3 regions of the Photobacterium damselae subsp. damselae genome follow, and region 1 is predicted to be linked to each of the others. Evidence: predicted binding sites of a transcription regulator. Region 1 holds the regulator's gene; each other region holds the start of a gene.
What was found. Region 1 encodes CRP, which controls carbon source genes, mostly activating them, when cyclic AMP is high. Its sites were predicted from a motif close to TGTGANNNNNNTCACA; they were not measured.
Positions count from the first base shown of each region.

Region 2: a site for CRP is predicted at 3,194-3,209, ahead of nagE (N-acetylglucosamine-specific PTS transporter subunit IIBC). Genes of this name have one in related genera too.
Region 3: a site for CRP is predicted at 3,465-3,480, ahead of gltB (glutamate synthase large subunit). Genes of this name have one in related genera too.

Region 1 covers NZ_CP146970.1:3,025,616-3,036,580, reverse strand. The annotation lists gene WAX86_RS13960 (aminodeoxychorismate/anthranilate synthase component II) at 1-569, shown strand, start outside; gene WAX86_RS13955 (aspartate aminotransferase family protein) at 914-2,134, shown strand; gene astA (arginine N-succinyltransferase) at 2,239-3,258, shown strand; gene astD (succinylglutamate-semialdehyde dehydrogenase) at 3,269-4,732, shown strand; gene WAX86_RS13940 (DUF1338 domain-containing protein) at 4,763-5,569, shown strand; gene WAX86_RS13935 (hypothetical protein) at 5,671-5,853, opposite strand; gene crp (cAMP-activated global transcriptional regulator CRP) at 6,011-6,643, opposite strand; gene WAX86_RS13925 (OsmC family protein) at 7,030-7,434, shown strand; gene WAX86_RS13920 (phosphoribulokinase) at 7,484-8,353, opposite strand; gene WAX86_RS13915 (YheU family protein) at 8,487-8,702, opposite strand; gene WAX86_RS13910 (hydrolase) at 8,743-9,744, opposite strand; gene WAX86_RS13905 (ABC transporter ATP-binding protein) at 9,896-10,965, opposite strand, start outside.
Region 2 covers NZ_CP146970.1:1,067,350-1,078,314, forward strand. The annotation lists gene WAX86_RS04845 (ROK family protein) at 1-1,114, opposite strand, end outside; gene nagA (N-acetylglucosamine-6-phosphate deacetylase) at 1,118-2,254, opposite strand; gene nagB (glucosamine-6-phosphate deaminase) at 2,272-3,072, opposite strand; gene nagE (N-acetylglucosamine-specific PTS transporter subunit IIBC) at 3,329-4,798, shown strand; gene WAX86_RS04865 (beta-N-acetylhexosaminidase) at 4,970-7,633, shown strand; gene glnS (glutamine--tRNA ligase) at 7,867-9,534, shown strand; gene fur (ferric iron uptake transcriptional regulator) at 9,812-10,258, opposite strand; gene WAX86_RS04880 (DUF4442 domain-containing protein) at 10,451-10,912, shown strand.
Region 3 covers NZ_CP146970.1:561,435-572,399, reverse strand. The annotation lists gene WAX86_RS02615 (diguanylate cyclase domain-containing protein) at 109-1,920, opposite strand; gene WAX86_RS02610 (TIGR01212 family radical SAM protein) at 2,112-3,041, opposite strand; gene gltB (glutamate synthase large subunit) at 3,685-8,232, shown strand; gene WAX86_RS02600 (glutamate synthase subunit beta) at 8,225-9,691, shown strand; gene gltB (glutamate synthase large subunit) at 9,915-10,965, shown strand, end outside.

The sequences.
Region 1 (10,965 bases):
ATAACTACGATTCGTTTACTTATAATTTGTACCAATACTTTTGCCAATTGGGTGCAGAAGTCAAAGTGGTAAGAAACGATGAGATCGATATAGCGGGTATTGAAGCCTTAAATCCCACTCATTTGGTGATCTCTCCCGGCCCTTGTACTCCTAATGAGGCTGGAATATCATTGGCTGCTATCCAACATTTTGCCGGAAAGTTACCGATACTCGGTGTGTGTTTAGGTCATCAAGCGATGGCACAAGCATTTGGTGCTACGATTGTTCGGGCTAAACAGGCGATGCATGGTAAAACCTCACCTATAACTCATACCGACCAAAGTGTGTTTCATGGCTTAAATAACCCTCTAACCGTCACCCGTTATCACTCGTTAGTGGTGCAAGCCGATACGCTTCCAAGTGAGTTTATGGTAACAGCATGGACCACTACCTCAGATGGTAAGCGGGATGAAATTATGGGGATTTGCCACAAAGAGCTGGCTTTAGAAGGGGTTCAATTTCACCCGGAAAGTATTTTGACACAACAAGGCCATCAACTGCTCGCCAATTTTCTTCGTCGTAAGGCGTAACAACAATACTGAGTGATACTGCTTTCACTCATCTAGGGTAGAGACTGAGAAAATAAGGGGCTCAGTCTTTTTGAGCTCGGATCAACATCACATTTGCTGCATTTTCCTTTCTGCATAACCTCTCATCTTTCTATGCAAACCCATCAATAATATCTGCCTATTTATTTGATTTAGTATAAATTTGAATAAAAATACTTCATTGTTTCACTGTTTTGATGCATAACTAAGCATAACGTTTGCGATTAAAGAAACGTTATTGAGATAAAAAGAATATTCTGCGCTTGGAAATGGTTAAAAAAATGTAAATACTAAGGTTAACCCCTTAATCACAAAAGGAAGGTGTGATGATGGCTGAAAACAAAGTACAACGTAATGTGTTCGACCAGGTGATGGTGCCTTGTTACTCACCGATGGCGATGATCCCTGTTCGTGGTGAAGGTTCCCGAGTATGGGATCAAGACGATAAAGAATATATTGATTTTGCCGGTGGTATTGCCGTGAGTTGTCTTGGTCACTGTCATCCTTCTTTAGTTCAGGCTCTGACCGAACAAGCGCAAAAACTGTGGCATTTAAGTAATGTGATGACAAATGAGCCCGCTTTAGAGTTGGCTCAATTATTGGTTGCTAACACGTTTGCCGATAAAGTGTTTTTTGCTAACTCTGGAGCGGAGGCGAATGAAGCTGCGCTCAAATTAGCAAGACGCTATGCTGTGGATCATTTTAATACTGATAAAGACCAAATCATCGCATTTAAACAGGGGTTTCATGGTCGAACCTTCTTCACTGTGACCGTCGGTGGGCAGAGCAGTTACTCCGATGGCTTTGGCCCCAAACCGCAAGCGGTAATCCATCTTCCTTATAATAATCTAGATGCTCTATCGCAAGTTATCTCCGATAAAACCTGTGCCGTTATGATGGAACCTCTACAAGGCGAAGGTGGGATCATTTCACCAGATGCTGAATTTATTCAAGGTGTACGTGAGCTGTGTGATAAACACCAAGCCTTACTTATCTTTGATGAAGTGCAAACGGGTAACGGTCGTACTGGTTCTTTATATGCTTATCAACAACTGGGGGTTACGCCAGATATTTTGGCCACTGCAAAATCATTAGGAGGTGGTTTTCCTATCGGTGCGATGTTAACAACCGAAGCTATCGCCCAGTCAATGAAGGTTGGCACTCACGGTTCGACATATGGTGGTAATCCTCTAGCTTGTGCCGTTGCTAAAGCTGCGATCAGTGAAATTATTAAACCTGAATTGTTAGCTGGCGTGAAAGAGCGTGAGTCATGGTTTAAAAAGGGGCTCGCAGATATCAATCAACGTTATCCTATCTTTCAAGATATTCGAGGACATGGCTTACTGCTTGGCGCTGAATTAGTCCCTGAATGGCATGGCCGAGCTCGAGATATCTTATTGGCAGCCGGTGAGCAAGGGCTACTGGTTTTAGTGGCAGGTCCTAATGTGGTGCGCTTTACTCCCTCTTTAGTGATCAGCAAATTAGAGGTTGAACAAGGATTGGCTCGACTCGAACAAGCCATTGCTCAGCTTTATCAAAATCACTAGCTTAGCCATAATTTGAACGGCTCATATAAGCATGGTTGGCATTGACCATGCTTTGCTAAAGAGCGTCATCTCTGCATACATCAATGAGCATAGGAGGGAATATTATGCTGGTTGTTCGTCCTATATCGGTTCAAGATTTTGAGGCACTAAAATTATGTGCACAAGAGTCTGGTCATGGGTTTACTTCTCTACCTGTTAATGATGAGCTGTTGCAACGTCGAATTGATAATTCAGTACGCAGTTTCAATAAGAGAGTCACCCAACCTTGTAGTGAAGGTTATTTGATGGTGGCAGAAGACAGTGAAACGGGAGAAATCGCTGGGACAACAGGGATTGAGGCGGCCATTGGTTTAGACGTTCCGTTCTATTCTTATCACATCAGCAAAGTGGTGCATTCATCGCGTAAACTCAATGTGCACAATGTGGTGAAAGTACTGACTTTTGGTAATAACTACACAGGAAACAGCGAGCTTTGTACGCTCTTTTTGCGTAATGAGTGGCGCCAAGGTTTGAATGGTCGGCTGTTATCAAAAGCGCGTTTTATGTTGATGGCAGAATATCCTGAACGGTTTTCTGAGGTGGTATTTGCTGAGATGCGAGGTGTTTCTGATGAGCATGGGAACTCACCATTTTGGCACTGGCTTAAAGAACACTTTTTTTCAATAGATTTTACTCAAGCTGATTATTTAACGGGGATTGGTAAGAAAGGGTTTATTGCCGATCTGATGCCCAAACTGCCTATTTATGTCAATTTACTTAGCCCTGAGGCCCAAGCGGTGATAGGCCAAGTTCATCCTCAAACGCTTCCAGCCTTAAAACTTTTAGAACAAGAGGGGTTTTGTAATCGAGGTTATGTCGATATTTTTGATGCAGGACCTACCGTTGAATGTGATGTTCGTAATATTGAATCGGTACGTCACTCGCAACGGGCAAAAGTGAAAATTGGTGAGCCTAGTTTGCGCCGCCAGTATCTTATCAGTAATACCTCATGTAAAGATTTCCGAGCCGTTGCCGCACCTCTATCATTTGATGAGGAAAACCAAACCGTGGTGTTATCTCAGCAAGTTGCTGACGCTTTGCGGGTTACGACAGGAAACAGTATTCGCTTTGTTGCGCTAACTTAAGGAGGCGACAATGAGTCAATGGATTGCAGGACAATGGATAGCAGGGCAGGGAGAGACTCATATTTCTCTCAATCCTTATACTGAACAAGCAATATGGCAAGGAAATGAAGCCACTTACGAGCAAGTTCATCAAGCCATTGAAGCGGCAAGGGTTGCTTGGTTAACATGGCGTAACCGAGACTTTTCTGAGCGACGAGCTTATGTTGAACGCTTTGCTCAATTGATTACCGAACATCAAGAGCAGCTCGCTTACACCATCGCTGAAGAAACTGGTAAGCCGTTATGGGAAACCAAAACTGAAGTCAGTGCAATGGTGGGGAAGGCGGCCATTTCGGTACGAGCTTATCAAGAGAGAACTGGGCTTTCTCGACAACAACAAGGGAACAACACTATGGTGTTACGCCACCGACCTCTTGGTGTAATGGCCGTGTTTGGGCCTTATAACTTTCCCGGTCATCTGCCAAATGGTCATATTATTCCAGCACTTTTAGCTGGCAATACGGTGGTGTTTAAACCTTCAGATCTGACGCCAAAAACCGCAGAAGTCACAATGAAATTATGGCAGCAAGCTGGATTACCTGATGGCGTAATTAACTTAGTTCAAGGTGGCCGAGCAACTGGAGAAGCTCTAGCCCAATCTCCACTGATTGATGGGTTACTTTTTACGGGTAGTGCGCAAACTGGCCATTTACTTCATCAGCAATTAGCGGGACAACCAGAGAAAATGCTCGCGTTGGAGATGGGAGGTAATAACCCACTGATTGTAACTGACTTGTGCAGTGATGATATTAATGCAACCGTTTATACCATAGTGCAGTCAGCATTTTTGAGTGCAGGTCAGCGCTGTACTTGTGCCCGTCGACTGTATCTCCCTATTGGTGATAAAGGTGATGCTTTACTTGAACAACTGGTTAATGTGACCCAACAACTGCATGTTGGTGACCCATTTTCCGCTGAGCAACCTTTTATGGGGCCGCAAATATCAAGTGGGGCTGCAGATAAAATACTATCGGCTCAAGCATATTTAGCCACGTTAGGTGCTGAGGTACTCCTAGCGGCTAAGCGAGGAAAAGGGGCCATTATTACCCCTGCTATTTTGGATGTAACTAAGTTAGTTACGCTTCCAGATGAAGAGTACTTTGGCCCTTTACTGCAAGTGATTCGCTACAGCAGTTTTGAGCAAGCGGTCGAATTGGCCAATCAAACTCGATATGGCTTATCTGCTGGATTGATTTCACTGGATGATGGGCAGTGGGACTACTTTGTTGCCAATATTCGAGCCGGTATTGTTAATCGTAATCGACCATTAACCGGAGCCAGTGGCAGTGCTCCATTTGGTGGGCTTGGTGCCTCTGGCAATTTACGTCCGAGTGCATATTATGCCGCGGATTATTGCGCCTACCCGATGGCCTCCGTTGAAGGGGATGATGTCGAATTGCCTGAGCAGTTACTTCCCGGAATTGTGCTACCTTAAATAGAATCCAAGTGATATCAAGGAGTCGATATGGAGCGAGCCCAATTGTTATTTTCCCAGTTGTGGCAAGATTACATTACCCGGTTATGTCCTTCTGCTGAGAAAGTTCAGCAGTTGCTGACAGAAGATGATCCTCTGATGAACGATCATATTGCTTTGCGCACCTATAACTTGCCTCGTTGCGGGTTAGATCGGGTAGCTGCAGCTTTTATCGCGGTAGGATATGAGCCAAAAGGTCAGTATAAGTTTGAGGAAAAGAAACTGTATGCTGAGCACTTTGAACATCCAAATCCAGTTTTGCCCAAGGTTTTTATTAGTGAGCTCCAGTTAGGGCAGTGTTCTAGCCAATTACAACTGTTGGTACGCAAACTGTTAGACCAAGTTCCCCATGGCTATTTTTCTAACTCAATGTTTTTATCCCAAGGAAGACCGTGGACGTTGAGTTATCAAGAATATCAAATGTTAGCTCAAGAGAGTGAATATGCAGCTTGGGTAGCGGCCCATGGTTTTGGCGCTAATCATTTTACCGTCAGTATTAATCCACTGGAGCAATTTACTGAAGTGGCGGAAGTGAATCATTATCTGACTCACAATGGTTTTGCGATTAACCAAGCTGGTGGCGCAGTAAAAGGTAGTGCTGCATTAATGTTGGAGCAATCTTCAACCATGGCAGATAAAGTTATGGTGGAGTTTAGCGATGGGAAGCAGCTAATACCGGGTGGTTTTTATGAGTTTGCTAAACGATATCCGATGGCAAATGGCGATCTCTTTTCTGGATTTGTAGAAGCTTCAGCCAATCGTATTTTTGAAAGCACTTACCAAAGTAATGAGAATTGATGAGGTATTAGCTTAGGTTGGTAGTATTTGGACGACTGAGTATGATTTAGGTGCGGTGGCGTTTTCCGTACCTAAATCATTTGGACTGAAGTTAATTAATATTAGCGTTCAAGAGGGGTTGCCCAATAAGGCGTTTCTTCGCTAAATGATCGAGCTTGCGGCGGTTGCTGAGAGAGAAGATAGCGACGGGAAGTAAATCCTGTCATTTCTACAGTAGCAGGAAGATCCATAATGATGGCGGTTGCCGGACTCTGTCCATGGTCGGTGAAGCGTTCAATATCCATATATCACACTCAATGCTTAAATTATTGGTTCGCATTAACTGTAGCAAAACTTTTCTTTGCTGCAAGTGAAGAGTCTGTGACAGTGGTGGCTATTTAGGCACAAAAAAACCGCATAGTAGAATATGCGGTTTTTTTTGTATCTCGTGAGCTATAAAGCTTAACGAGTACCGTATACAACGATGGTCTTACCGTGAGCAGAGATTAGATTCTGCTCTTCTAGCATTTTCAGAATACGACCCACTGTTTCACGAGAACAACCAACGATTTGGCCGATTTCTTGACGAGTGATCTTAATCTGCATACCGTCTGGGTGAGTCATTGCATCTGGCTGTTTAGCCAAGTTTAGCAATGTCTGAGCGATGCGACCTGTTACGTCAAGGAATGCAAGGTCACCCACTTTTTGGCTAGTCACTTGTAGACGACGAGCCATTTGCGCTGAAAGACGCATTAAGATATCTGGGTTCACTTGAATTAGTTGGCGGAACTTTTTGAAAGAGATCTCAGCAACTTCACATGGGGTTTTAGCACGAACCCATGCAGTACGCTCTTGACCTTCTTCAAATAAGCCTAGCTCACCAATAAAGTCACCTTGGTTTAGGTAAGACAGGATCATCTCCTTGCCTTCTTCATCCTTGATTAACACCGCAACAGAACCTTTCACAATGTAGTAGAGAGTTTCTGCTTTCTCACCCGCGTGAATCAAAGTGCTCTTTGACGGGTACTTGTGAATGTGGCAATGGGAAAGAAACCACTCAAGAGTTGGATCTGTTTGAGGTTTACCTGGAACCATATTTATAACTTCCTCTGCATTTGTTGCCTAACAACGCATTCCTTTTAAGTCTAAGGGCCAAAGGACTACTCGTTGACAGGGTATTCATATCGCTGCAATTTGCAAGCTTCTTTGAATAGTTACAGAGTGTATCCTTTTTCTTTGGGTTTTTCTTGATATTAATCTAACGGAGTCGCTCATTTTGTACTCATAAGTGTGCACATGATCACACCGTTAGCAGTTAATTATAAATTGCTTAATATTTCATCACAAAACTTTGGTTGAAAGTGTGCTACAAGTCATACTTCATTTTGCGACGCTGGCTTAAATTTAGAGGTTTACACCTGCTGTTTTATCATCAAGAATGAGGTTTAAAACGTATATTCTGTCTGAAAATGGAGTCAAAGATGCAGTCACGAGTGAAATGGGTTGAAGGGATGACGTTCTTAGGTCAATCAAGCTCAGGCCATAGTGTTGTGATGGATGGTAATGGTGGTGATAAAGCGCCAAGTCCAATGGAATTAGTCTTAATGGCAGCAGGTGGTTGCAGTTCTGTTGATGTGGTTGAAGGATTAAAATCAGCAGGACAAAAAATTACAGCTTGTGAGGCTCAAATTTCAGCGACTCGTCGTGAACAAGCGCCTCGTCTTTTTACACAAGCTAACTTACATTTTGTGGTGACAGGCGTTGATCTTGATGAAGCATTAGTCGCTCAAACTGTAGCTAATTCTCTAGAAAAATACTGCTCTGTCTGCTTGATGCTAGGTAAAGGCGTTGAGTTGACTCACTCCTACCAAGTGGTTGCTGCATAAGCTTTGTTATAACTATGGCGAGAATCTTTATCTCGCCATACGGTTTTCTTTAGCCTATTTTTCCTTTTTCGATCAACTGCTGTAATAGTGGTCGCATGATCAATTCCATCGCAAATCCCATTTTACCGCCAGGTACAACTAAGGTGTTATGGCGAGACATAAAGGCACCTTGGATCATTGCCAATAAATAGGGGAAATCGACATTTTTCAGCCCACGGAAACGGATTACAACAAAGCTTTCATCGAGTGTTGGTATGCCTTTGGCGCTAATAGGGTTTGAGGTATCAACCGTGGGGACTCGCTGAAAGTTGATATGGGTTCGAGAAAACTGAGGGGTGATATAATTGAGGTAATCATCCATCGAGCGAACGATAGATTCTGTGACTGCTTCTCGTGAATGGCCGCGATCTCGGGTGTCACGGACTATTTTTTGAATCCACTCTAAATTTACAATGGGCACCATGCCGATCAGTAGATCCACATGCTGAGCAACATTGATATCACCATCAACCACACCGCCATGTAACCCTTCGTAAAACAGGAGATCTGTGTTCTCTGCCAGTTGTTGTTTAGGGGTGAACGTTCCAGGCATTTGATTATAAGGAACCGCCTCATCAAAGGTATGAAGATAACGACGATACTCCCCAGAGCCATCTTCGCCATACTGCTTAAAAAATTGTTCAAGTAGGGGAAAGTCGTTGGCTTGAGGCCCAAAATAACTGATATGTCGACCTTGTTCTTTTGCTTTACGGATTTCGACATCCATTTCAGGACGGGTGAAACGGTGAAAGCTATCACCCTCAAGCCATGCCGCTTTAATGTTCATCATATTAAACATTTTACGAAACGCTTCTGAAGTCGTTGTCGTACCGGCTCCTGATGAACCAGTGACAGCGATAATGGGATGTTTGGCTGACATAAGTTCCCTGCATATCCTTTTGCTATAGTTGGCTATTTATTAACAACATGTTAAGGAATATGCAAGGAGAGGGGCTTTTTTTCGCTGTGATTTGCCACAGCACGCATATAACAGAAGAAATTTATTTTCGCTATCAGCAAAGTTGAGAGCGCAATTTAATATCAACAGTCTCATGAAGCTCAGAAAAAACAATGACCGCTTCACCATGTTCTAATTGTTGACGAACATGAGCCACTTTATCTGCAAGGCTTAACTCTTGTTCGCCATAGTCGGTTCCTTCTCGCAGAACAAAATGTTCAATCAAGTTGGTGAGTGTCTCACTATCAATTTGTTGCCAAGGAATAATCATTACAACTTGCCACTAAAGAAAACATTAGCAGATTATAGTATTAAACCTGACTACCATGCGATGATTGTTTGTTTAAGGCTAATTGCTCCGTAAACCAGACTGGAATTGTTTTTTCTAACCACATTTTAGGTTTTAAGAGACTGCCTGTAACAAAACCAACATGACCACCGTGTTGATATAAGGTGTATTCAATATGCGGTGGTAATGACATGGTTGGAATCACCTCATCGGTCATAAAGGGATCGTCTTTCGCATGGATGAGTCTCAGAGGTGTCGATACTTGAGCAAGATATTGCATGCCACTGCACTGTTGGTAGTAATCATCTGCATTCTGGAACCCATGAAGGGGGGCTGTGACCAAATCATCAAATTGGCGCAGTGACGTTATCTGTTCGGCTTGCTGCTTAGTAACTGGCATTGTATTGCCACCACGTTCAATTTTTCCGATAAGACGCTTTTTTAATGATCCTAACAAATAGCTGCGATAGACCTTAGAAAAACCTTGCTCAATTCTGCCAGCGCATGCTTGTAATTGCAGAGGTGCGGAGACTACCTGAGCGGCGGTAATACCACTATTTTCCCCGGTTTGAGCCAGATAATTTACTAGCATATTTCCGCCCAGAGAAATGCCAACAGCAAGCAGAGGTTGGTTTGGAAAACGGCGCTTTAGATGTTGAATAAAAAAGTGGGCGTCTTCCGTTTCCCCTGAGTGGTAAAAACGGTCTTGGCGATTAAGTTCATGGCTGCAGCCGCGAAAATGCATCATCACCCCAAGCCAACCATGGCGTTTCGCTGCATGCAATAAACCATGGGCGTATGGGCTGCGAATACTGCCTTCTAAACCATGAAATAACACTAAAATGGGCTTATCGGGAGCTATATTATGGGGCGACTCTGTCCATGCGATATCCAGAAAATCCTCATCAGGAGTCTCAATACGTTCCATCTCTGGTGTGAATTGGGGGTTGCGATGGATAAACCGTGGCAATAAGGTTTGCAGGTGTGGATTAGCAAGGCCAAAGGCGGGTGTAAATGTCATCATAAAATCTTATCCTTGATTTCGACGAGCTAATGATAGCACGTGAAGATGACTCACAGCTTAATCTATTGCACAAAGGTATTGTCAGATTGGCATAAAAATGCCCAAGAAAGTATCCTGGGCATGATGTTGTTTTGTTGGTAGATGTTATGGTCTAACTTTCACCACGAAATTCAGCTTCCATCGCTTCGAGTTGTTCTTGGCGATCCATCCAATCCATTTCCACATCATCTAGCTCACTTTTGGCATCGCCTTGACGCTTCAATTGTTCGGCTAAACGCACTTTGTTTTCCGCATTATAGATACTTGGATCAGAAAGTTCGGCTTCTGCCTCACTGATAATTTGCGACAGTTTTTCTATTTTTTTATCTAGCTTCTCAATTTCTTTACGCAGTGGTGCCGTTTGTTTGCGGAACTCTGCTTCAAGACGTTTTTGCTCTTTACGGTTAGCGGCGCTGTGTTCTTTAACTTCATCGCCTTCCTTATTACCTTGAAGCTCACGACGCTCAATACGTTGTTGTTCAGTTAACCACTTATGGTAATCGTGTAGGTCACCATCAAAAGGCACCACTTGATGATCATGTACCAGATACAGGTCATCAGTTGTGGCTCGCAGTAGATAGCGGTCGTGACTGACAATAACCATTGCACCTTCAAAGGTTTGTAGCGCCATGGTCAAAGCTTGTCGCATATCTAAATCTAAGTGGTTAGTCGGTTCATCGAGTAGCAATAAGTTTGGTTTTTGCCACACGATAAGCGCAAGTACCAAACGTGCTTTTTCACCACCAGAGAATGGCCCCACTTTTTCCAGTGCCTTATCCCCGTTAAAACCAAAGCTACCTAGATAATCACGCAGTTGTTGCTCGGTTGCTTCGGGCGCTAAACGTACCATGTGCTGGAGTGGACTATCATCTAGATAGAGGGTTTCAAGTTGGTGCTGGGCAAAGTAACCAATTTTAACCCCTTGTGAATAGCGCATTTCACCGGCAAGGGCTGGGAGCTCTCCTGCTAGCATCTTAATTAAAGTTGATTTACCCGCGCCATTACGACCTAGCAGACCAATACGACTACCAGGGACTAAGTTAAGGCGAATTTTATCTAGAATGACATTATCACCATAACCAGCACAAACATGATCCATCATTAAGATAGGGTTAGGTAGTGATGCCGGCTCTCTAAACTCAAAAGTAAATGGGTTATCAAATTGCGCCGGTAAAACCTTTT
Region 2 (10,965 bases), 1.3 Mb from region 1:
CAATAGGAAGATCTTTGTTAAATGTAGAAAGTGACTGCGTTTCAACACAGCGACGAATCGCAGGGAAAACAATGTCTTTAGCTTGGGTAATGTTGCCTGCTAGAACAATTTTTTGCGGATTAAATAGGTTGACCGTCATTGCCAGTGCTTTACCTAATTGGTTTCCTACTTTTGTGAGGGCTTGAACAGCCAGTTCATCCCCTTTGTTAGCTGCCATACAGATAGCTGGCATAGTAAGCTCTTCTAGCTCCTGAAGAGTGCTTGGATAACCTTGGTCAAGCAGTTCTTGAACGTGTCGAATTACGGCAGGATCGGCTGCTACTGTTTCTAAACAACCAAAATTGCCGCATTGGCATTTATCACCTAATGGATCAATTTGGATATGACCAATTTCACCAACGTTACGGTTATGGCCTAAAAAAACCTGACCATTAACAATAATTCCTGCGCCCGTACCGTGATGCATGCTGACTAAGATTGAGTCTTTACAGTCGCGGCTTGCGCCAAAGTAATGTTCAGCAAGAGCTAGGCCTCGAATATCATTACCAACAAAACAAGAAACACCAAATTTTTCATTGATGATATCTGCTAAAGGAAAATGATCGACTTCGATATGAGGCATGTATTCGATTACGCCAGTTTCCGGATCAATAAGACCTGGAAGAGTAATGCCAAATGCCACAAGTTCTTTGATAACATTTTGATTTTCTGCAATAAATTGACGAATGTGATTAATTAAACCATCAGTCAACTCTTGCTGGTTGGAGTATTGAAAACGATGCGAATCGCTCACAATATGTTTACCACTTAAGTCAAAAATCGTGAGTTCGATATAAGTTCGTCCAAGACGGATTGCTACCGAATGGAAAGGAGTTGACTCAGTAGTAAGAGAAATTGCGCGTCTACCACCTGTAGAAGCTTGTTGCGCGACCTCTTTAATAAGGCCGCGCTCAAGCAGTTGGCGGGTAATTTTAGTAACACTTGCAGGAGCAAGCTGACTTACATCAGCAACCTGAATGCGTGATATAGGGCCTTGTAAGTCGATAAGTCTGTAAACAGCGGCACTATTTAGCTGTTTTACTAGATCTACATTACCAATTTGTCCGCCTGTCATATTTTAATTCTGCTCGTATTCACCATTAACAACTGTCGCCTGGACGTTGTAATCGCGATCGAACACAGTTAGGTTTGCAACCATACCTTGTTTAACAGCACCAAGTTTCTTGTCTACGCCAATTGCGCGAGCAGGATACAAGGTAGCCATACGAATCGCTTCGTCCAGGGCGATACCCACATGCTCAACACAATTTTGTACTGCTTCTATCATTGTCAGTGCTGAGCCGCCTAGTGTGCCATTTTCATCAACACACTTGCCGTCTCTGTAATATACTTTCTTACCGACAAAAATAAAGTGATCCATGTTAGCACCTGCCGGGGCTGTGGCGTCGGTCACTAAAACTAACTTTTCACCCTTCATTTTATGGGCCATACGGATGTTTGCATAATCCACATGGAAACCATCAGCAATGATACCTGTGTATACTTCAGGGGTATCATAAATAGCACCGACCATACCTGGCTCACGACCTGCAATAGGTGTCATTGCGTTAAATAGGTGAGTGGCAAAGGTAATACCAGAGGCAAAGCCTTTACGAGCTTCGACATAAGTTGCGTTAGTGTGACCTGCTGAAACAACAACACCCGCTTCAACCAGTTTTTGGATATGAGCGTGGTCGTTTTGCTCAGGCGCCAGTGTTACTTTGGTAACAACATCCGCATTTTCACAAATGGTATTGATCATGGCATCGTCAGAAGTACGAATGTAATCAATATTGTGAATACCTTTTTTCATCACGTTTAGGTATGGACCTTCAAGGTGTAGACCTAGTGATTGGTTTTGGTATTTTGCTTCGTAGTCGCGTTGAGCTTTAATAGCCGCTTTCATATCTTCATCAGATGAAGTGATAAGCGTAGGAAGGAAGCTGGTACAGCCTGATTTGATGTTTGCGCGGTGCATTGTGTGAATCGTATCAGCGTTGATTTCATCGTTGAACATCACACCGCCACAACCATTAAGTTGGACGTCAATAAAACCTGGAGTTAGGTTAGCACCGTTTAGGTCAATAGTTTTGATATCTTGTGGAAGTTCTGCAACAGGGCAAACAGCATGAATGTTCACGCCGTCAACAATGACGGCGTGGTTATTCAGCACATCGCTACCTGTGAAGATTCGACAATTGGTAAGCGCGTACATGAACAGTTCCTTTATTTTTACATGTGGTTAATGTTTTCAGCTTCTAGCTCTTGGAAATATTTAACCGTTTTAACTTTAAGTTCTTGAGTTGCAGGCTCATCACATACAATCAGTGATTTTGGATGCAGCTGTAGAGCTGAGATAGTCCATAGGTGGTTAACACAACCTTCAACAGCAGCTTCTAGTGCTTGTGCTTTGTTGTGACCTGTAACCAAAATCATGATCTCTTCAGAATCAAGCAGTGTACCCACACCAATAGTTAGAGAGTATTTAGGTACTTGATTAATATCGCCATCGAAGAAACGAGAGTTAGCGATACGAGTATCATGAGTTAATGTTTTGATACGAGTACGAGAAGATAGAGACGATGCTGGCTCGTTAAATGCGATATGACCGTCGTTACCTACGCCACCCATGAATAGGTTGATTCTACCGTAAGATTTGATTTTGTCTTCATAACGTTGACATTCAGCAACATGATCCGCTGCATTACCATCAAGAAGATTGATATTTTCTTCTTGAATATCAATATGATTGAAGAAGTTGTTGTACATAAAGCTACGGTATGATTCTGGGTGATCAGAAGGCATGCCTACGTACTCGTCCATGTTGAAAGTAACAACATGCTTGAAACTTACTTCGCCCGCTTCATAAAGCTCAATAAGACGTTTGTAAGTCGCTAGTGGTGTACCACCAGTCGGTAGACCTAGTACAAATGGACGCTCAGCTGTTGGCTGGAATTTATTAATACGATCAGCAATATAGCGAGCAGACCACAAACCTACATCTTTTGCGTTATCTAGCGGGATAAGTCTCACGGTGACACCTCATACAGAATAATTAAAACAGGGAAATCATAGCGGCATATCGCCTTTGTTTCGAATGATAAAATAAGTTTTATGATCGAGCTAGCAAAATCGCTCAGATATTGCCAACTCTGGTGATAAAGATCACAAATGAGGACGTTTTAATTTGCGGGGCGAAATTAAATTCTTAAACTGCAAATGACTTAATCGGATAGCAAAAAAAAGTTATCAAATATCGAATCTAAGAAAACCATAGGGGGAACTAAGGGTGAACATTCTTGGATATTTTCAAAAAGTAGGTAAGGCGCTAATGGTGCCAGTAGCAGTACTTCCAGCTGCTGCGATCTTAATGGGTATTGGTTACTGGATTGACCCAACAGGTTGGGGTTCAAACAGTGCAATCGCTGCGTTCTTAATTAAAGCTGGTGCGGCAATTATCGACAACATGTCGGTACTGTTTGCTGTCGGTGTTGCTTACGGTATGTCAAAAGATAAAGACGGTGCAGCTGCACTTTCTGGTTTCGTTGGCTTCCTAGTGGTAACAACGCTTCTAGCTCCTGGCGCAGTAGCACAGATTCAGGGTATCGACCCAAGTGCAGTACCTGCGGCATTCTCTAAAATTAACAACCAGTTTGTTGGTATCCTAGTTGGTATCGTATCTGCTGAACTTTACAACCGTTTCTCTGATGTTCAATTGCACAAAGCATTGGCATTCTTCAGCGGTAAGCGTTTAGTTCCAATCCTAACTTCGGTTGCAGGTATTGTGATTGCTGGCGTACTGATGTTTGTATGGCCTTCTATCTACGGTGGTCTAGTACACTTTGGTGAAACTATCCAAGGTATGGGCTCTGTTGGTGCTGGTATCTACGCATTCTTTAACCGTCTACTTATCCCTGTTGGTCTACACCACGCACTAAACTCTGTATTCTGGTTTGACGTTGCAGGTATTAACGATATTCCTAACTTCCTAAGCGGTAAAGGTGTTCCTGGCGTAACAGGTATGTACCAAGCTGGTTTCTTCCCTGTGATGATGTTCGGTCTACCAGGTGCGGCTCTAGCTATGTACCACACAGCTAAGCTTAAGAACAAAGAGCGTGTAGCATCTCTACTTCTAGCTGCTGGTTTTGCATCATTCTTCACAGGTGTTACTGAGCCTCTAGAATTTGCATTCATGTTCCTTGCACCTGTACTTTACGTAATTCACGCAGTACTAACTGGTCTATCTGTTTACATTGCAGCATCAATGCAGTGGATTGCAGGCTTCGGTTTCTCTGCAGGTCTAGTTGATATGGTTCTATCAAGCCGTAACCCACTAGCGGTACAGTGGTACATGCTAATTATCCAAGGCATCGGCTTCTTCTGTATCTACTACGTAGTGTTCCGTTTTGCTATCGTTAAGTTCAACCTTAAGACTCCAGGTCGTGAAGATGACGAAGCTGAAGAGACTTCAGGTGCAGCGGCTGCAGAAACTGGTGAATTAGCTAAGCAATACATCAAAGCTCTTGGTGGTCGTGACAACCTAGAAAACATCGATGCTTGTATCACACGTCTACGTTTGACTCTTAAAGATTCAAGCCTAGCGGATGAGAAAACGCTAAAAGCATTAGGTGCAATGGGTGTAGTTAAACTAGGTACTAACAACCTACAGGTTATCCTAGGCCCTCTAGCTGAAATCGTTGCTGGTGAGATGAAGAAAGTCTCTCCTGCAGAAGACCTATCTTCTGTAAAACTGCCTTAATTACTTAAGTTCTTTAAGTAACAAACTGTAACACCGTAAAACTTTAATAAACCGGCCTCTCTCATAATTTCTTAAGCGAAATGAGAGGCCGGGATTTTGAGTACCTTATTTTCAGTACTCGGTTTAGATTTCCCTAAATTATTAGGGGCTCGGGAGACAAGGAAACATATCATGACTCTAAAATTATCTGCGTTAGCTTCTGTTATCGCTCTTGCGGTAACTGGATGTGCTTCACAAGGAACAAATGATCAAGCTGTAGTTAATAACCTAGCGAATAATCTAGAAGTTAATTACAAGGTAGTAACGAACCATGGTGCTGACAACGGTCTACAATGTCAAAACCTAGGCGCAGAATGGGCTTCTTGTGACCTAATTAACCTTACTCTTGTTAATAATGGCCCTGAAGTAACAAGCAAAGATTGGAAAATCTATTTCCACAGCATCCGCCAAATTTTGGATGTACAAAACGATCAATTTAAGATCACTCACGTAACTGGTGACCTACATACACTAGAGCCAACCGAGAAATTCGATGGTTTTGCTGAAGGTGAAACGGTTGTGATCCCATACGTGGGTGAATACTGGACTCTGTTTGAAAATGATTACATGCCACGCGCTTATGTTGCAGCAGGCAAAGCAGAGCCAAAAACAATTAAAAGTACTGACACTGAAAATCCAGCAGATTACTTAAGCCCAATTGATGGTGATAATTGGAAACGTGTACCTGCTGATAACAACACGCTAGCTACTGCGCAGTCTCGTTTTGATAAAAATAACGATGTACAGCTACTTGCTAAAGAAGAAATTGCAGGCACTATCGTTCCAACTCCATTGAGCACTAAGCTAACGGGTAAAACGGTATCACTAACAAATGGTATTGCGATTGATAACTCGGCGTTATCTGGCGATATGCTAAATGCAGTAAAAGCACGTTTAACCATGCTTGGTGTGAACAGCAACGGTTCATACCCAGTTAAAGTAGAATTAGCACCTAAGCACTTTGCAAAAGCAAACCAAGTATCTGGCGCATATCAATTAGATGTTACGCCAAAAGGAGCCACTATCCTTGGTTTCGATAAAGAGGGTGCGTTCTACGGTATGCAATCTCTGATGTCTCTAATGAGCACAGGTACACAAAACGAAATTCCTACTCTAAAAGTTGTGGATGCACCTCGTTTTGATTACCGTGGCATCATGGTTGATGTAGGCCGTAACTTCCACAGTAAAGAAGCGATTCTTCGTACTCTGGATCAGATGGCTGCCTACAAGATGAACAAACTTCACATGCACTTATCTGATGATGAAGGTTGGCGTCTAGAAATTCCTGGTCTTCCTGAGCTAACCGATATTGGTGCGAAGCGCTGTCATGATCTTTCTGAAACATCGTGTTTGCTTCCTCAGTTAGGTTCTGGTCCTGAAGCAAATAACTTCGGTTCTGGCTTCTACAGCAAGCAAGATTACCTAGATATCTTGAAATATGCGAAAGCTCGCGGTATCGAAGTGATTCCTGAAATCGACATGCCAGCACACGCTCGTGCTGCTGTTGTGGCAATGGAAGCGCGTTATAACCGTTTAGCGGCTGATGGTGATATGGAAGCGGCGAACGAGTACCGTTTGATGGATCCTCAAGATACTTCAAATGTAACAACGGTTCAGTTCTACGATAAGCGCAGCTTTATCAACCCATGTATGGATTCATCGATGAACTTCGTGAACAAGGTGATTTCAGAAGTGGCTGCGATGCACCAAGAAGCAGGTATGCCTCTAACAACATGGCACTTTGGTGGTGACGAAGCGAAAAATATCAAGCAAGGTGCGGGTTTCCAAGATCTTAACGCTGGCGATAAGGTGGCATGGAAAGGCAACATCGATATGTCTGCTGAAAACAAGCCATTTGAAAAATCACCAATGTGTAAGAAGCTAGTGGACAGCGGTGAAGTAGCTGATTATGCACATTTACCAAGCCACTTTGCTGAGAAAGTAAGTGAAGTTGTTAATAGTAAAGGCATTCCACACTTCCAAGCATGGCAAGATGGCCTGAAGTATTCGAAAGATTCTTCAGCGTTTGCAACAGATAAAGTACGCGTTAACTTCTGGGATGTATTGTACTGGGGTGGTACAGCATCTGCTTACGATTGGGCTGATAAAGGTTATGACGTAATCGTATCTAACCCAGACTACGTATATATGGATATGCCATACGAAGTGGATCCTCAAGAGAAGGGCTACTACTGGGCAACACGTGCGACTGATACTCGTAAGATGTTTAGTTTTGCGCCAGAAAACTTACCACAAAACGCAGAAACTTCAGTAGACCGTGATGGCAATGGTTTCTCTGGTAAAGGTACGACTGAATCGAAAGGTTTCTACGGCCTATCGGCTCAGCTATGGAGTGAAACAGTACGTACTGATGATCAGTATGAGTACATGGTATTCCCTCGCGTACTTGCAGCTGCAGAGCGTGCATGGCACGAAGCTAGCTGGGAAAATGAATACAAGACAGGCGTCGAATATTCACAAAAGAGTAATCTAGTGAATAAGAAAGCGCTAAATAACGATTGGACTCGTTTTGCCAACGTACTGGGTCAACGTGAATTGGCTAAACTGGATGCTGCTGGTATTCAATACCGTGTCCCAGTACCTGGTGCAAAAATTATTGATGGTAAGCTAAACATGAACGTGAGCATGCCAGGTCTTAAGCTTCAGTACTCAACAGATGCTGGTAAGACTTGGGTAACTTACTACAATGAAGTGAAACCAACAGTAACTGGTAAAGTTGAAGTTCGCGCAGTAAGTGCTGATGGTAAACGTACCAGCCGAGTTGTGAGTCTATAAGATTCCCCCTAATGCTAGATTTTTCTATGAGTCAATATGGAAAAAAATAGCAAAAACTATCGTGCGGAAATGTTTTTCCGCACGAATTCCAGAATCTGATATGATTAAACCTCGCATTTGCGAGGTTTTTTTGTTCATATCGCAAAACAATGCACACTATTTGTTGAGTCGTGAGTCATATTTGTGGATCATAGGCTGAATTAAAAATCCTGTAAGCACACGAGGTATTATTGATGAGTGGAACTGAAGCTCGTCCAACTAACTTTATCCGCCAAATTATCGATGCGGATTTAGCAAGTGGCAAACATACAAGCGTTCATACCCGATTCCCACCAGAGCCAAATGGTTATCTGCATATCGGTCATGCTAAATCTATTTGTTTGAACTTCGGTATCGCTCAGGACTATCAGGGTCAATGTAACTTACGTTTCGACGATACAAACCCTGAGAAAGAAGACATCGAATACGTTGAGTCTATTAAGAACGATGTTAACTGGTTGGGCTTTCAGTGGAGCGGTGAGATTTGCTATTCATCGAACTACTTCGATAAGCTACACGGGTTTGCTATTGAATTAATTAATAAAGGCTTAGCGTATGTTGATGAGCTAAGTCCTGAGCAGATGCGCGAATACCGCGGTACACTTACCGAGCCAGGTAAGCATAGCCCATACCGCGATCGTAGCGTAGAAGAGAACCTTGAACTATTTGCCAAAATGAAAAATGGTGAAGTAGAAGAAGGTAAAATGTGTCTTCGTGCGAAGATCGATATGGCATCTCCATTTATGGTTATGCGCGATCCTGTTCTATACCGTGTTCGTTTTGCGACACACCATCAGACAGGTGATAAGTGGTGCATTTACCCAATGTACGACTTTACTCACTGTATTTCTGATGCGTTAGAAGGCATTACTCACTCTATCTGTACGCTAGAGTTTATGGATAACCGTCGTCTATACGATTGGGTTCTAGAGAATATTACTATCGACTGTACCCCTCATCAGTATGAGTTCAGTCGTCTAAATCTAGAATACACAGTGATGTCTAAGCGTAAGCTAAACCAGCTGGTAACCGATAAATTGGTTAACGGTTGGGATGACCCACGTATGCCGACTATTTCAGGCCTACGTCGTCGTGGTTATACTGCTGGCTCTATTCGTGAGTTCTGTAAGCGAATTGGTGTGACTAAGCAAGATAACACCATTGAGATGAGCTCTCTTGAAGCGTGTATCCGTGAAGATCTAAACGAAAATGCACCACGTGCAATGGCTGTACTAGATCCAGTTAAAATTGTTATCGAAAACTTCGATGGCGAAGCTGAGACTCTAAACATTGCAAACCATCCAAATAAACCTGAGATGGGTAGCCGTGAAGTGCCATTTACTCGTGAAGTTTACATTGAGCGTGAAGACTTCCGTGAAGAAGCAAACAAGAAGTACAAGCGTCTAGTTCTTGGTAAAGAAGTACGTCTTCGCGGTGCTTATGTGATTAAAGCTGAGCGCGTAGAAAAAGACGAAGCAGGTAATATCACTACTATCTACTGTACTTATGATAATGAGACTTTAGGTAAGAACCCTGCTGATGGTCGCAAAGTAAAAGGTGTAATTCACTGGGTATCTGCAGATCAATCTGTACCTGCTGAAATTCGTCTATACGACCGTCTATTTACCGTACCAAATCCTGGTGCTGCAGAAGATTTTGTCTCTGTAATTAACCCAGAATCTCTAACTGTGATGAATGGCTTTGTTGAGCCAGCTCTTGTTAATGCACAAGCAGAACAAGCATACCAGTTTGAACGTCTAGGTTACTTCTGTGCAGATAGCAAAGATTCAAGTGCAGATAAGCTAGTATTTAACCGTACTGTAGGCTTACGTGATACTTGGGCTAAAATTGCTGACGAGTAATCGTTTATCACTTAAGTGAGCATAAATTATGAAGGTGGGGCTTTGGCTTCACCTTTTTTTGTACTCAAAACTTTTGGATACTTAAAATCTAGGATTTTACAACAAGAATTGGATTAGTCAGTACCGTTATTAGAGGTGCTAGCTGCGTTAGGACTGTGGATCGATAATAAAAAACCAGCCGATAATTAGGCTGGTCCTTGAGGTGAATCTACTTTCTTTCTTACTATGTTGAGCGCATAGCTTTTGGCTTTAGTTATTGAATTATGAAAGCAGTAGATTATTTCTGATCGTGCAGGCTCTCGTCTTTACAGCAATCACCGTTTGCACAGTGGCCATATAGATACAGGCTATGATTAGTCAAGTCGACATTGTATTGTGCTGCGATCTCTTTCTGACGACGCTCAATAAGCTCATCAGAGAATTCAATTACTTTGCCACAATCTAAACAAACAAGGTGATCATGATGGTGTTGTGTTGCTAGTTCGAACACAGATTTACCACCTTCAAAATGATGGCGAGTCACAATGCCAGCATCATCAAATTGGTTCAAAACACGGTATACGGTCGCTAAACCAATTTCTTCGCCGATATCAATCAGCTTTTTGTAAAGGTCTTCCGCACTAATGTGTTGACACTCTGGTTGTTGAAGAACTTCTAAGATCTTCAAACGAGGTAGTGTAATTTTCAAGCCTGCTTGCTTAAGCGCGTGATTATTATCTGACATTCGAGTTTCCTATGGGCTAGCTGCGAAATAGAAGCAGTAGTCTTTCTCATTAATGTTTATTATAAGTGACCATAAGATAACATTAAACCTCAAAAAGCAACTAATCTGTGTTCTGGGTAGATTTTCTGAAGTTTGCTTAATTGTTATCAGGATGTATCATGTTTTACATTGTGCGACAGGGAGTGGATCACAATGAATTACTATAAACCCAGCATCGTAAAACTGGCTTTAAATCTATGGCCACCATTTTGGGGCTCAGGCATTAAGATAGTCGCAATCAGTGATGATTTCCGCTCTGTTAAGATGAAACTTAAATTGCGCTGGTGGAATAAAAATGCCAATCGTTCTCAGTATGGTGGAAGTATATTTTCCCTAACCGATCCTGTCTATTCGCTTATGCTTATGGGTATCTTAGGCCCTAACTATTACGTTTGGGATAAACAGGCCGATATTAATTTTATCCGCCCAGGCTGTAGTGATCTGTTTGCTGACTTTGTTATTTCTGATAGCTGTGTTGAAGCAATAAAAAAGGCAACAGAGCAGGGTGATAAATATTTCCCTGAGTTTGTGGTTCATGTTCATAATGCCGCAGGTGAAGTGGTTTCGACGGTTAAACGAACGCTGTATGTCCGTAAGAAGCCTGAACATCGGTAGATCAAAATGGATATGGATAGAGTAGATGTTGGCGAAGTGCGTTGTATCAAGAA
Region 3 (10,965 bases), 780 kb from region 1:
ACTTTTTCCAATAACACCATAATATACTGAAACCTTAGGAAATGATTGTTTCAGTTAAAAAAGTCAAAAAAAAGCTCAGGAATCAACCTGAGCTTTTCAATACGGTACTTACTGGAAATGTCGATAACAATTACGCCCTGCGGCCTTTGCTTGATATAGTGCTTTATCGGCCTGCTCTAAGAAGTGTTGGAATCCCTCATTAGGTTGAGGAATAACCGTTGTAATACCGATACTTAAGGTTAACGTAGTTGGAATGTCACAAAAAGGCGCTTCTTTGGCACGTAGTGCTAATGCCTTTTGCAATTTCTTCGCCACATATTCGCCGCCCTTGCTATCGGTAGTCGGTAATAAAATCGCAAACTCTTCCCCACCATAACGAGCCACTTCGTCCGTTTCACGCTGAATAACCGAGCTTAAGACAGTAGCCACTTCTCTTAACACAGTATCTCCGATTTGATGTCCATAGCTGTCATTAAATGCTTTGAAATAATCAATATCACAGAAAATTAACGTTAAGGGTTGTTGCAAACGAATATGACTGTGCCACATACGATGCAAGCTATCATCAAAGCTACGGCGGTTTGCGATACGTGTTAGGCCATCAATAAAGCTTAATGCCTGAAGTTCCATGATCGCATCGGCCAACTGTTGCTCCGCTTTTTTTCGTTCAGTGACATCACGGGCAATAATCAACATGCCACGAGCACCATCGGTAGGATCAATAAAAGGAGACTTCTGCACTTCATACCAGACTAATGTGCCATCATTTTTTAATACGCAATCTTCGGTTTTTGTCGAGCGGCCTAACTCCATCACTTCGCGATCACTTTGGCGGAACATCTCCCATTTATCGGAGGAAATAACCTCTTCAGCACTTTTACCCAACAAGGTTTCTTTGGTGTAACCGAGCGACTGGGCAAATAACTCATTACAACCGATATAAACCCAATACTGATTAACTAAACCAATCGGATCGGTACTGGAGTTAATAATGGTATCTAATAAATTATTTTGTTGGGCTAAGGTTTGTTCCGTCTCTTCCCGGCGCTCAATTTCAGTTCGTAAACTCTCTTGCATTTCATGCCACTCAGTTACGTCATGACTAATATTAAGCGTCCCCATCACATCTCCTTTAGCATTAATCAGAGAAGTTTGGTTAGTTTCAAGTAAACGACTGGAACCTTCAGGGTTTGTAGTCCACCAATGGATCGAATTGGTTCCCAGACTATGCTCATGATCTTGCTGATAGTCTAAGACCCCCTCTTCAATTCTTCCTTGCCAGAAGCGATCAAAGGCCTTATTTGAGCCCATAATTCGACCTTGAGGGTCTTGGAAATAGACCAACTCAGAAAGAGAGTTCAACACACTTTGAAACATCAATTGCTCTTGGGCTAACTGATTTTCGGAACTATTATTTTGTGGTGTTTTGGAAATAAAAAGCATCCAGGTTGGATACCAATGATAACGAATTCGTTTACCCGTAATATCAAGCGATAATGACTTATTACCAGGCATTGGCACACTTTCAGACCATTGTTGAAATGAGTTTTGCCCGTGAAAAGTTTGTAGAAAATCACATACGGTCGCAGAAGATATATATTCAGGATAGAGATAAGAGTCGCCAATTTTTCGAATGCTTAGTAATTCCCGGCACGCTTTATTGCAATAGAGTAATTGGCCATCTTTTAGTCGTACTAAAGCGACAGGGAATGGCATTTTGGCCAATATTTGATGGGTTTTTTCAAGAGAGAGAGAGTCAATACTATAGATCAATAGCAGGACAAATACCCCACCGAAAACAATACAGAAAACAACAATTAAAGTCGCAAACTCAGCCATGGTTTCATCGGTTAAAAGAAAGCTCATAGTGGCAAGAACGAGACTGACCAGTGCTGTTAAAAGAAGTAAATATCGCCCCAAAACTACGCCTACTGTGATTATTTAAACCAAAAAATTCAAATTAGCCAATTCCTAAACCATCGTGAAAAAGCACAATTGCGCTACCAACTTCCTTAATTTAGAGGCCATTATACAATAACGGCCTCTATACCAAAGGAGATTTAAACAATCTCACTTAATATTTTATAAAATGCGCAAACACCTATACATTACTATGGCTTTTGGTAGACAAAAGGAGCGCCAACCCCACTACCTTGAGCACCAAACTGTTCTAAGTTTCGCCAAATCTCAGTCATCACTAACCAACGAGTTTCACACCAAGAAGGCGCTAATAGAGTCGGTTTTCGAGCACTAGCCGATACACGGTGATAAACCACATCCGGTGGCGTTAAACGGATCATTTCCGAGGCGATATCGCTGTATTGCTCAAGACTAACTTCTTCAATTCGGCCTACTTTCCAAGCTTGCCCAAGCTTACTGCCTTCGACCAAATGGAGCGGATGCAATTTAATCCCATCCACGCCCACTTCTACCACGCGCTTAATCGTTTCTAAATTATCTTGCTTTGTATCACCCGGTAAACCCACGATTAAATGAGTACAGACTTTAATTCCTAATGCACGGGCACGACGCGTGATCTCGGCATAACAGGCAAAGTCATGACCCCGGTTGATACGTTTTAAGGTTTTATCATTGGCCGTTTGTAGCCCCAATTCTAACCAAATTTCATAGCCTTGCTCGCGATACCCCGCAAGTAAATCGAGAACAGCATCAGGTACGCAATCAGGACGAGTTCCAACACATAAACCGACAATATCAGCTGCTTGCAGGGCTTCTTCATACATTTTTTTCAATGTTTGTACTTCAGCGTAAGTGCTGGTGTATGCCTGAAAATACGCTAAATATTTCTTGGCCCTATTTACCTCACCGGCACGTTGAGTCAACTGCTCATGAATCGGTAAAAATTGCGCTTTTTCATCTGCAAAAGAAGCTACATTACAAAATGTACAACCACCACGTCCAATTGTGCCATCACGGTTTGGGCAACTAAAACCGCCATGTAGAGTCAGCTTATGAACCTTTTCGCCATAGCGACGCTGTAAATCCTGACCAAAAGTATTAACTCGCTCGTGCAATTGCATGGTGTTACCTGATAAATAGCAAAAATAAGAACAGAGCTAGAGCTCTAATGAACCGCACAAATTAGCACACTTTAACCGTGGTTCTTTGTGTGAAAACAAGAAAACGCCGAATTTACCTGATAATTTCGGTTAAAAAATAACATGATTCGACTTAGTAATTAAAAAACAACAACATAAATAACTTTAACATTTTAAAAACTCGCAGTTATTGAGAATTCTTTTTTCCCATATCAATAAAAACAAGAAGATAGTAAAAAGAGAGAGGGTCGCTCTGGCATTATTCGTTGAAAAGCAACCCAAAGTGCTGGCATTCCCAACAAATCATGTTAATTTCTATTGGTAATTAATGTATCAAAACTGTAGGATAGTTACACTTGCGCGCAAAATATAAGCAACATTTTTGACATAAATTGGGCGTTTAATAGTGATATCTATCACTTAACTCGGGTGTAAGCAGTGTTTTTGCGTATTTCATCGCACACACCCAACATATCGTTTGCTATAGAACTTTATTTTCTCCCACAGCAAACACGCTTATGTAACCACGGGACATGATGTCCACATCGTCTTACATAAGACCACAATAAGATTAGGGAAAATCAAGCCATAGGATAAGGCTTGCGATAACTGGAAGGATGTATCTATGACGGATCAAGAGCGTAGTACTCAGGGCATGTACGTGCCTGAAATGGAACATGATGCTTGTGGTATCGGCTTCGTCGCCCATCTGAAAAACCGAAAATCTCATCAAATAGTCACTCAAGCTCTTGATATGCTTGCTCGAATGGAGCATCGCGGTGGTCAAGGGTGCGATCCCTGCAGTGGTGATGGTGCGGGTATTTTACTGCAAAAACCTCATGAATTTTTATTAGAAGAGTCGGTAAAGCAAGGGATTAAACTGCCCTCTTTTGACCAATATGGTGTGGGTGTTGTTCTATTTCCTAAAGATGAACACAAACGCCAACAATGCCGAGATATCTTAGAGCGTAATGCCAAACGACTCGACCTTGAAATTATCGGTTACCGAGTGCTTCCTGTTGATAATTCCATGATTGGAGAGGATCCATTAAGTACTGAGCCTCAGTTTGAACATGTCTTTATTACTGGCGGTGCCAACCTAAAATCTGAAGTATTAGAACGTAAACTGTATGTGCTGCGTAACTATACCGTTCGAGTCTGCCTTGAGAGTGTTTCGAATATTGGAGACGATTTTTACATCAACTCCATGTCTTATAAAACGCTTGTATACAAAGGCCAGTTAACTACAGAGCAGGTACCACAATACTTTTTAGATTTGCAAAATCCAGCTATGGTGACGGCTCTCGCTCTGGTTCATTCGCGCTTTTCTACTAACACATTTCCAAAATGGCGTTTAGCTCAGCCGTTCCGTTATATTGCCCACAATGGTGAAATTAATACGGTTCGCGGTAACCTAAACTGGATGAAAGCCCGTGAAGCTATTTTAGAATCTGAGCTATTTAGCCCACAAGAAATAAGTATGCTACTGCCTATTTGCCAAGAAGGCAGTTCAGATTCCTCTAATTTTGATATGGCGCTAGAACTATTAGTGTTATCAGGGCGTACTTTGCCACATGCTCTTATGATGCTGATCCCTGAAGCTTGGCAAGAAAACAAAGAGATGGATCCTAAGCGCCGCGCGTTCTATCAATATCATGCCAACGTTATGGAGCCGTGGGACGGTCCGGCATCAGTGTGCTTTACCGATGGGGTACAAGTGGGGGCAACACTGGATCGAAATGGTCTTCGTCCGTCACGTTATACAGTAACAAAAGATGACTTCTTAATTATGGCGTCAGAATCTGGTGTTGTTGAAATTGAACCTGAAAATATTCAATTTAGAGGACGCCTCCAACCCGGTCGTATCTTTGTTGCCGATCTAGAACAAGGTCGTATTATTTCTGATGAAGAAGTTAAAGATAGCATAGCTCAAGCTCAACCTTATCAAGAATGGGTGAAGAACAATCTTCTTAGTCTAAAGAAACTGCCTGATGCCGATAACATGCATCACCAGCCAACCCCAGAACGTCTGCTGCATCATCAGCAAGCCTTTGGTGTGAGCAGCGAAGAAGTCGATGAAATTATTGTACCTCTTGCCAGCACAGGTTATGAGCCTTTAGGTTCGATGGGAGCAGATTGGCCAGTAGCCGTTCTATCTCATCAATCACAGCATCTTGCCAACTATTTTAAGCAGCTCTTTGCTCAGGTGACTAACCCACCAATCGATCCGATTCGTGAGCGTATGGTGATGTCGCTTAATACCTATATTGGTAAAGATCAAAACTTACTGATTGAAACCCCTCAGCACTGTCGCAAGGTTGAGCTTGAAAGTCCGGTACTCTCAAATGCTGAGCTAGAAAAATTGCGCGCAATTGATAACGAGCACCTCCAAGCCAAAACATTAGATATTGTATTTCGCGCTAGCGGCGAACCCGGCAAACTTGAGCGCGCACTAAAACGTATTTGCCAATATTCAGAAGATGCAGTGATTGACGGTTATTCGATCATCATCTTAACGGACCGTGCGGTCAACTCAAACCATGCGGCAATTCCGGCCATGCTAGCAGTAGGTGCTGTACATCACCACTTGATCCGTAAAGGTCTTCGAGCAAAATGTGACATTGTTGTCGAAACTGGTGATGCCCGTGAAACCCACCATTTTGCAACGCTTGTCGGTTATGGTGCTAGTGCCATCAACCCTTATTTGGTGACTGAAACCATTGTTGATCTGCAACGCAAAGGTAAGCTAGATCGTGAAAAAACCACAGAAGAGTTATTTAATAACTACCGTAAAGGCGTGAATGGCGGCCTATTAAAAATCTTCTCTAAAATGGGGATTTCCACTCTTCAGTCATACCACGGTGCTCAAATTTTTGAAGCATTAGGGATCAGCAAAGCTGTGGTTGATAAATACTTTACTGGTACGGTTTCTCGTATCGAAGGTCTAACCCTAGATGACATTGCACGAGAAGTGGTAGTACGCCATCGTGTCGGCTACCCTACCCGTGAAATTCCAATCCAAATGCTTGATGTCGGTGGGGTGTATCAGTGGAAACAGCGTGGTGAAAAACATCTGTTTAACCCAGAAACTATTTCATTACTGCAGCAATCCACCCGCAACAAGGACTATCAACAATTTAAGCAATACGCCAATGCGGTTGATGCCCAAGGGGATAACGCAGTTACACTTCGAAGCCAGCTCGATTTTATTAAAAATCCGGCAGGTGCTATTGCGATTGAAAACGTTGAGCCAATCGAAAGTATCCTAAAACGCTTTGCAACAGGTGCTATGAGTTTCGGTTCAATCTCATATGAGGCCCACTCAACCCTTGCCGTGGCAATGAACCGAATTGGAGCAAAATCAAACTCCGGTGAAGGTGGTGAAGACCCAATCCGTTTTGAGCCAAATGAAAATGGCGATTGGGAACGCTCTGCTATCAAACAGGTAGCGTCAGGTCGTTTTGGTGTAACTTCTTACTACCTCACCAATGCCGATGAACTACAGATTAAAATGGCGCAAGGAGCGAAACCTGGTGAAGGCGGTCAGCTGCCTGGGGATAAAGTTGATGATTGGATTGGAGCGACTCGCCATTCAACACCAGGGGTTGGCCTTATTTCACCACCGCCACACCATGACATTTACTCAATCGAAGATTTGGCACAGCTCATTTATGACCTCAAAAACGCCAACCGTCGTAGCCGGGTAAACGTAAAATTGGTCTCGGAAGCGGGTGTCGGAACCATTGCCTCTGGTGTGGCTAAAGCCAAAGCCGATGTCGTGCTGATTGCTGGATTTGACGGTGGCACAGGCGCCTCTCCTATCTCATCCATTCGTCATACTGGTTTGCCATGGGAACTGGGCCTTGCCGAAACCCACCAAACACTACTGAAAAACGGTCTCCGTAATCGTATTGTTGTACAGGCCGATGGGCAGATGAAAACACCTCGTGATTTGGCCATTGCAACTCTACTTGGCGCAGAAGAATGGGGCGTAGCGACTGCAGCGCTTGTGGTTGAAGGCTGTATCATGATGCGTAAGTGTCATAAGAATACATGTCCGGTTGGTATCGCAACGCAAAATAAAACCTTACGTGAGCGCTTTGATGGTCGTGTAGAAGATGTGGTGACCTTCTTCCAATATATGGCACAAGGTCTACGTGAAATTATGGCAGAGCTCGGCTTTAGCACTATTGATGAGATGGTAGGTCAAGTTAATAAGCTGAAAGTTCGCCACAATATCGACCATTGGAAGTATCAAAATCTAGATTTAAGCCCAATTCTATTTAATGAAGCAGCACGTGCTGATGACGGTATCTACAACCAAAAGCAGCAGCAACATAACTTAGAACATGTTCTAGATAGACAGTTAATTGAACTGGCAGCTCCTGCGCTGTATGAAGGCAAAGCAGTCGAAGCTGAATTAGCGATTATCAATACCGATCGCAGTACTGGCACCATGCTGTCAAATGAGATCTCTAAAATCTATAAAGATCAGGGACTACCACAGCCACTAAACGTTAAATTTAATGGTTCAGCAGGCCAAAGCTTTGGAGCATTCCTGGCCAAAGGAGTTAAGTTTACCGTTGAAGGTGATGCCAATGATTACTGGGGTAAAGGTTTATCAGGGGGAACATTAGTTCTCTATCCAAACCAGCAGTCATCCATTATTGCTGAAGATAATATTGTCGTTGGTAACGTCTGTTTCTACGGCGCAACTTCAGGAGAATCTTATATTCGTGGTATGGCCGGTGAGCGTTTCTGTGTTCGTAACTCAGGTGCAAAAGTAGTGGTTGAAGGTATTGGCGATCACGGCTGTGAGTATATGACAGGAGGCATCGCTCTTATTTTAGGTCAAACAGGTCGTAACTTTGCCGCAGGTATGAGCGGTGGTGTTGCGTATGTTTGGGATCAGTACGGTGATTTTGATAGTAAGCTCAACGCAGAACTTGTCGATCTCGATCCACTTGATGATGAAGATAAAGCTCTATTACTGGATATGTTAACAAAACATGTCGCATACACAGGAAGTTCAGTTGCCGAGCTCTTCTTATCAAACTTCGATCACAATCTACAGCAGATCGTTAAAGTGATGCCGCGAGATTACAAGGCCGTATTAGAGAAACGTAAAGCAGAAGCTGAAAACAAGGAAGAGTTGGAGGCCATTGATGGGTAAGCCTACAGGATTTTTAGAGTTTGGCCGCGAGTTGCCAAAGAAAGTCGATCCAAGTGTTCGTATTCAAGATAACAAGGAGTTTGTACTTGATAACGAATTTGGTGACAAAATTAATCAACAAGCCTCACGTTGTATGGATTGTGGCGTACCGTTTTGCCACAACGCCTGTCCAATCGGCAACATCATTCCAGAATTTAATGATGCGGTTTATCGCGATAGCTGGGAAGAGGCGTGGCACATATTAAGTTCAACCAATAATTTCCCTGAATTTACAGGTCGTGTCTGTCCAGCACCTTGTGAAAGTGGGTGTGTACTTGGGATCAACCAAGATCCTATTACTATCTGTAATATTGAGAAAAATATTGTTGAACGTGCTTATAAAGAGGGTTATGCCAAACCGAAAACACCCCGAGCAAGAACGGGAAAAACGGTGGCAATTATCGGCTCTGGCCCCGCTGGACTGGCAGCGGCAGAGCAGCTCAATAGCGCAGGTCACACAGTAACGGTATTTGAGCGTGATGAAAAAGTAGGAGGACTGCTTCGCTTTGGTATTCCCGACTTTAAATTGGGTATGAACATCATAGATCGTAAGATTGATCTTATGGCCAAAGCTGGCATTGAGTTTGTCGTCAACGCCCATGTTGGTGTCGATATCAACGCGCTACAACTGCGCCAAGACTTTGATGTTGTGCTACTTACCGGCGGCTCAACTGTACCTCGCAATCTCCCAATTCCTGGTCGAGAGCTGACAGGGGTCCACTTTGCAATGGAGTTCTTAGCGCAAAATAATCGCCGAGCCAATAACATGGATCTAAAGGCGACCGAGATCCATGCAAAAGATAAACATGTGGTGGTAATTGGTGGCGGAGATACAGGCTCCGATTGTGTGGGTACCTCTAATCGTCATGGTGCAAGCAGCATCACTCAACTTGAAATCCTACCTGTACCACCAGAAACACGACCAAGTAACCAACCTTGGCCGTCTTATCCAATGATCATGAAAACTTCAACCTCACATGAAGAAGGATGCGATCGGTTCTGGAATATCCTAACAAAAGCATTTATCGGTGATGATAACGGCAATGTTAAAGCCTTACGTATTGCTGATATCACTTGGGATGAAGCTAAAGAGGGAGAACGTCCAAGCTTTACTGAAGTTCCAGGATCTGAGCGTATTATCCCATGCGATCTCGCCTTTCTAGCAATGGGCTTTCTCCATCCAGAACCAACTGGAGTACTGGCACAGCTAGATATCACCTTAGATGATCGTGGTAATGTTGCTACCACAGGCTATGCCACAAACCAAGCTGGGATCTTTGCTGCAGGTGATATGCGTACAGGGCAATCGCTGGTTGTTCGTTGTATCAATGAAGGTCGAGAGTGCGCGCGAGCCATTGATAATTATCTTATGGGCAACAGTCAACTAGAGGCAAAAGCAGACTCGTTGATGCTCTCTTAACTCATCGTTTTATACATTCCTTCCTTAAACTTAAGCCAGCACTCTAACGTGCTGGCTTTTTCCGTTTTATCTCAGTGAGATCTGACAACTTAATTGCCCGAACTAGCATAAAACTCTGTGTGACTGCGCTAAATTTTGTTAGCAATATTTGATCTTTTTGTAAAAGCTGATTAACGTGAATTATTGCAGGAAGCAAAATGACTCAGTCAACAGGGAGTGTTTTATGTTGTATGACTCTTCGTTAGAAAAAGATAATTGTGGTTTTGGTCTTATCGCTCATACTCAAGGCGAGCCAAGTCACAAGTTAGTTCGCACCGCCATTACCGCCCTTGATCGTATGACTCACAGAGGCGGCATTGCAGCCGATGGCAAAACCGGTGATGGTTGTGGTCTATTGATGAAAAAGCCCGATAGCTTCTACCGTCATATCGCCGAAGAGTTACAATGGCATCTGGCCCGAGAGTATGCCGTGGGTATGATCTTTTTTAACCAAGATCCACCCCGAGCCAATCAAGCTAAACAGATCATTGAAGCCGAACTTAAAAAAGAGACCTTATCTATTGTTGGCTGGCGTAAGGTCCCGATTGATCCCACCGTTCTCGGCCCAATCGCTCAAGACTCACTCCCGACAATTGAACAAATCTTTGTAAATGCACCAGCGGGCTGGAAACCACGAGATGTGGATCGCCGATTGTATATAGCCAAACGTCGTATCGAACAGCAGTTAGTCGATGATTCCGAGTTTTATATCTGCAGTTTATCGACTCAAGTTGTGGTGTATAAAGGGCTATGTATGCCCGCTGATCTGCCACGATTTTACCGAGATCTGGGAGATATTCGCTTAGAGTCGGCAATTTGCTTGTTTCATCAGCGTTTTTCAACCAATACCCAACCTCGCTGGCCACTGGCTCAACCATTTCGTTATTTAGCTCATAATGGTGAAATCAATACCATTGCGGGCAACCGTCAATGGGCCCGAGCGCGCGGATACAAATTTGCCTCCCCTTTACTGCCCGATCTACAAAGTGCCGCCCCTTTTGTCAATGAAACCGGTTCAGATTCGTCCAGTCTCGATAACATGTTAGAGCTATTTTTAGCCGGCGGTATGGATCTGTTTCGTGCAATGCGCATGTTAGTTCCACCAGCGTGGCAAAACCATCCCGATATGGATCCCAAACTGCGCGCCTTTTACGATTTTAACTCCAAGCATATGGAACCTTGGGATGGGCCAGCAGGGATTGTAATGTCTGATGGTCGCTATGCTGCTTGTAACT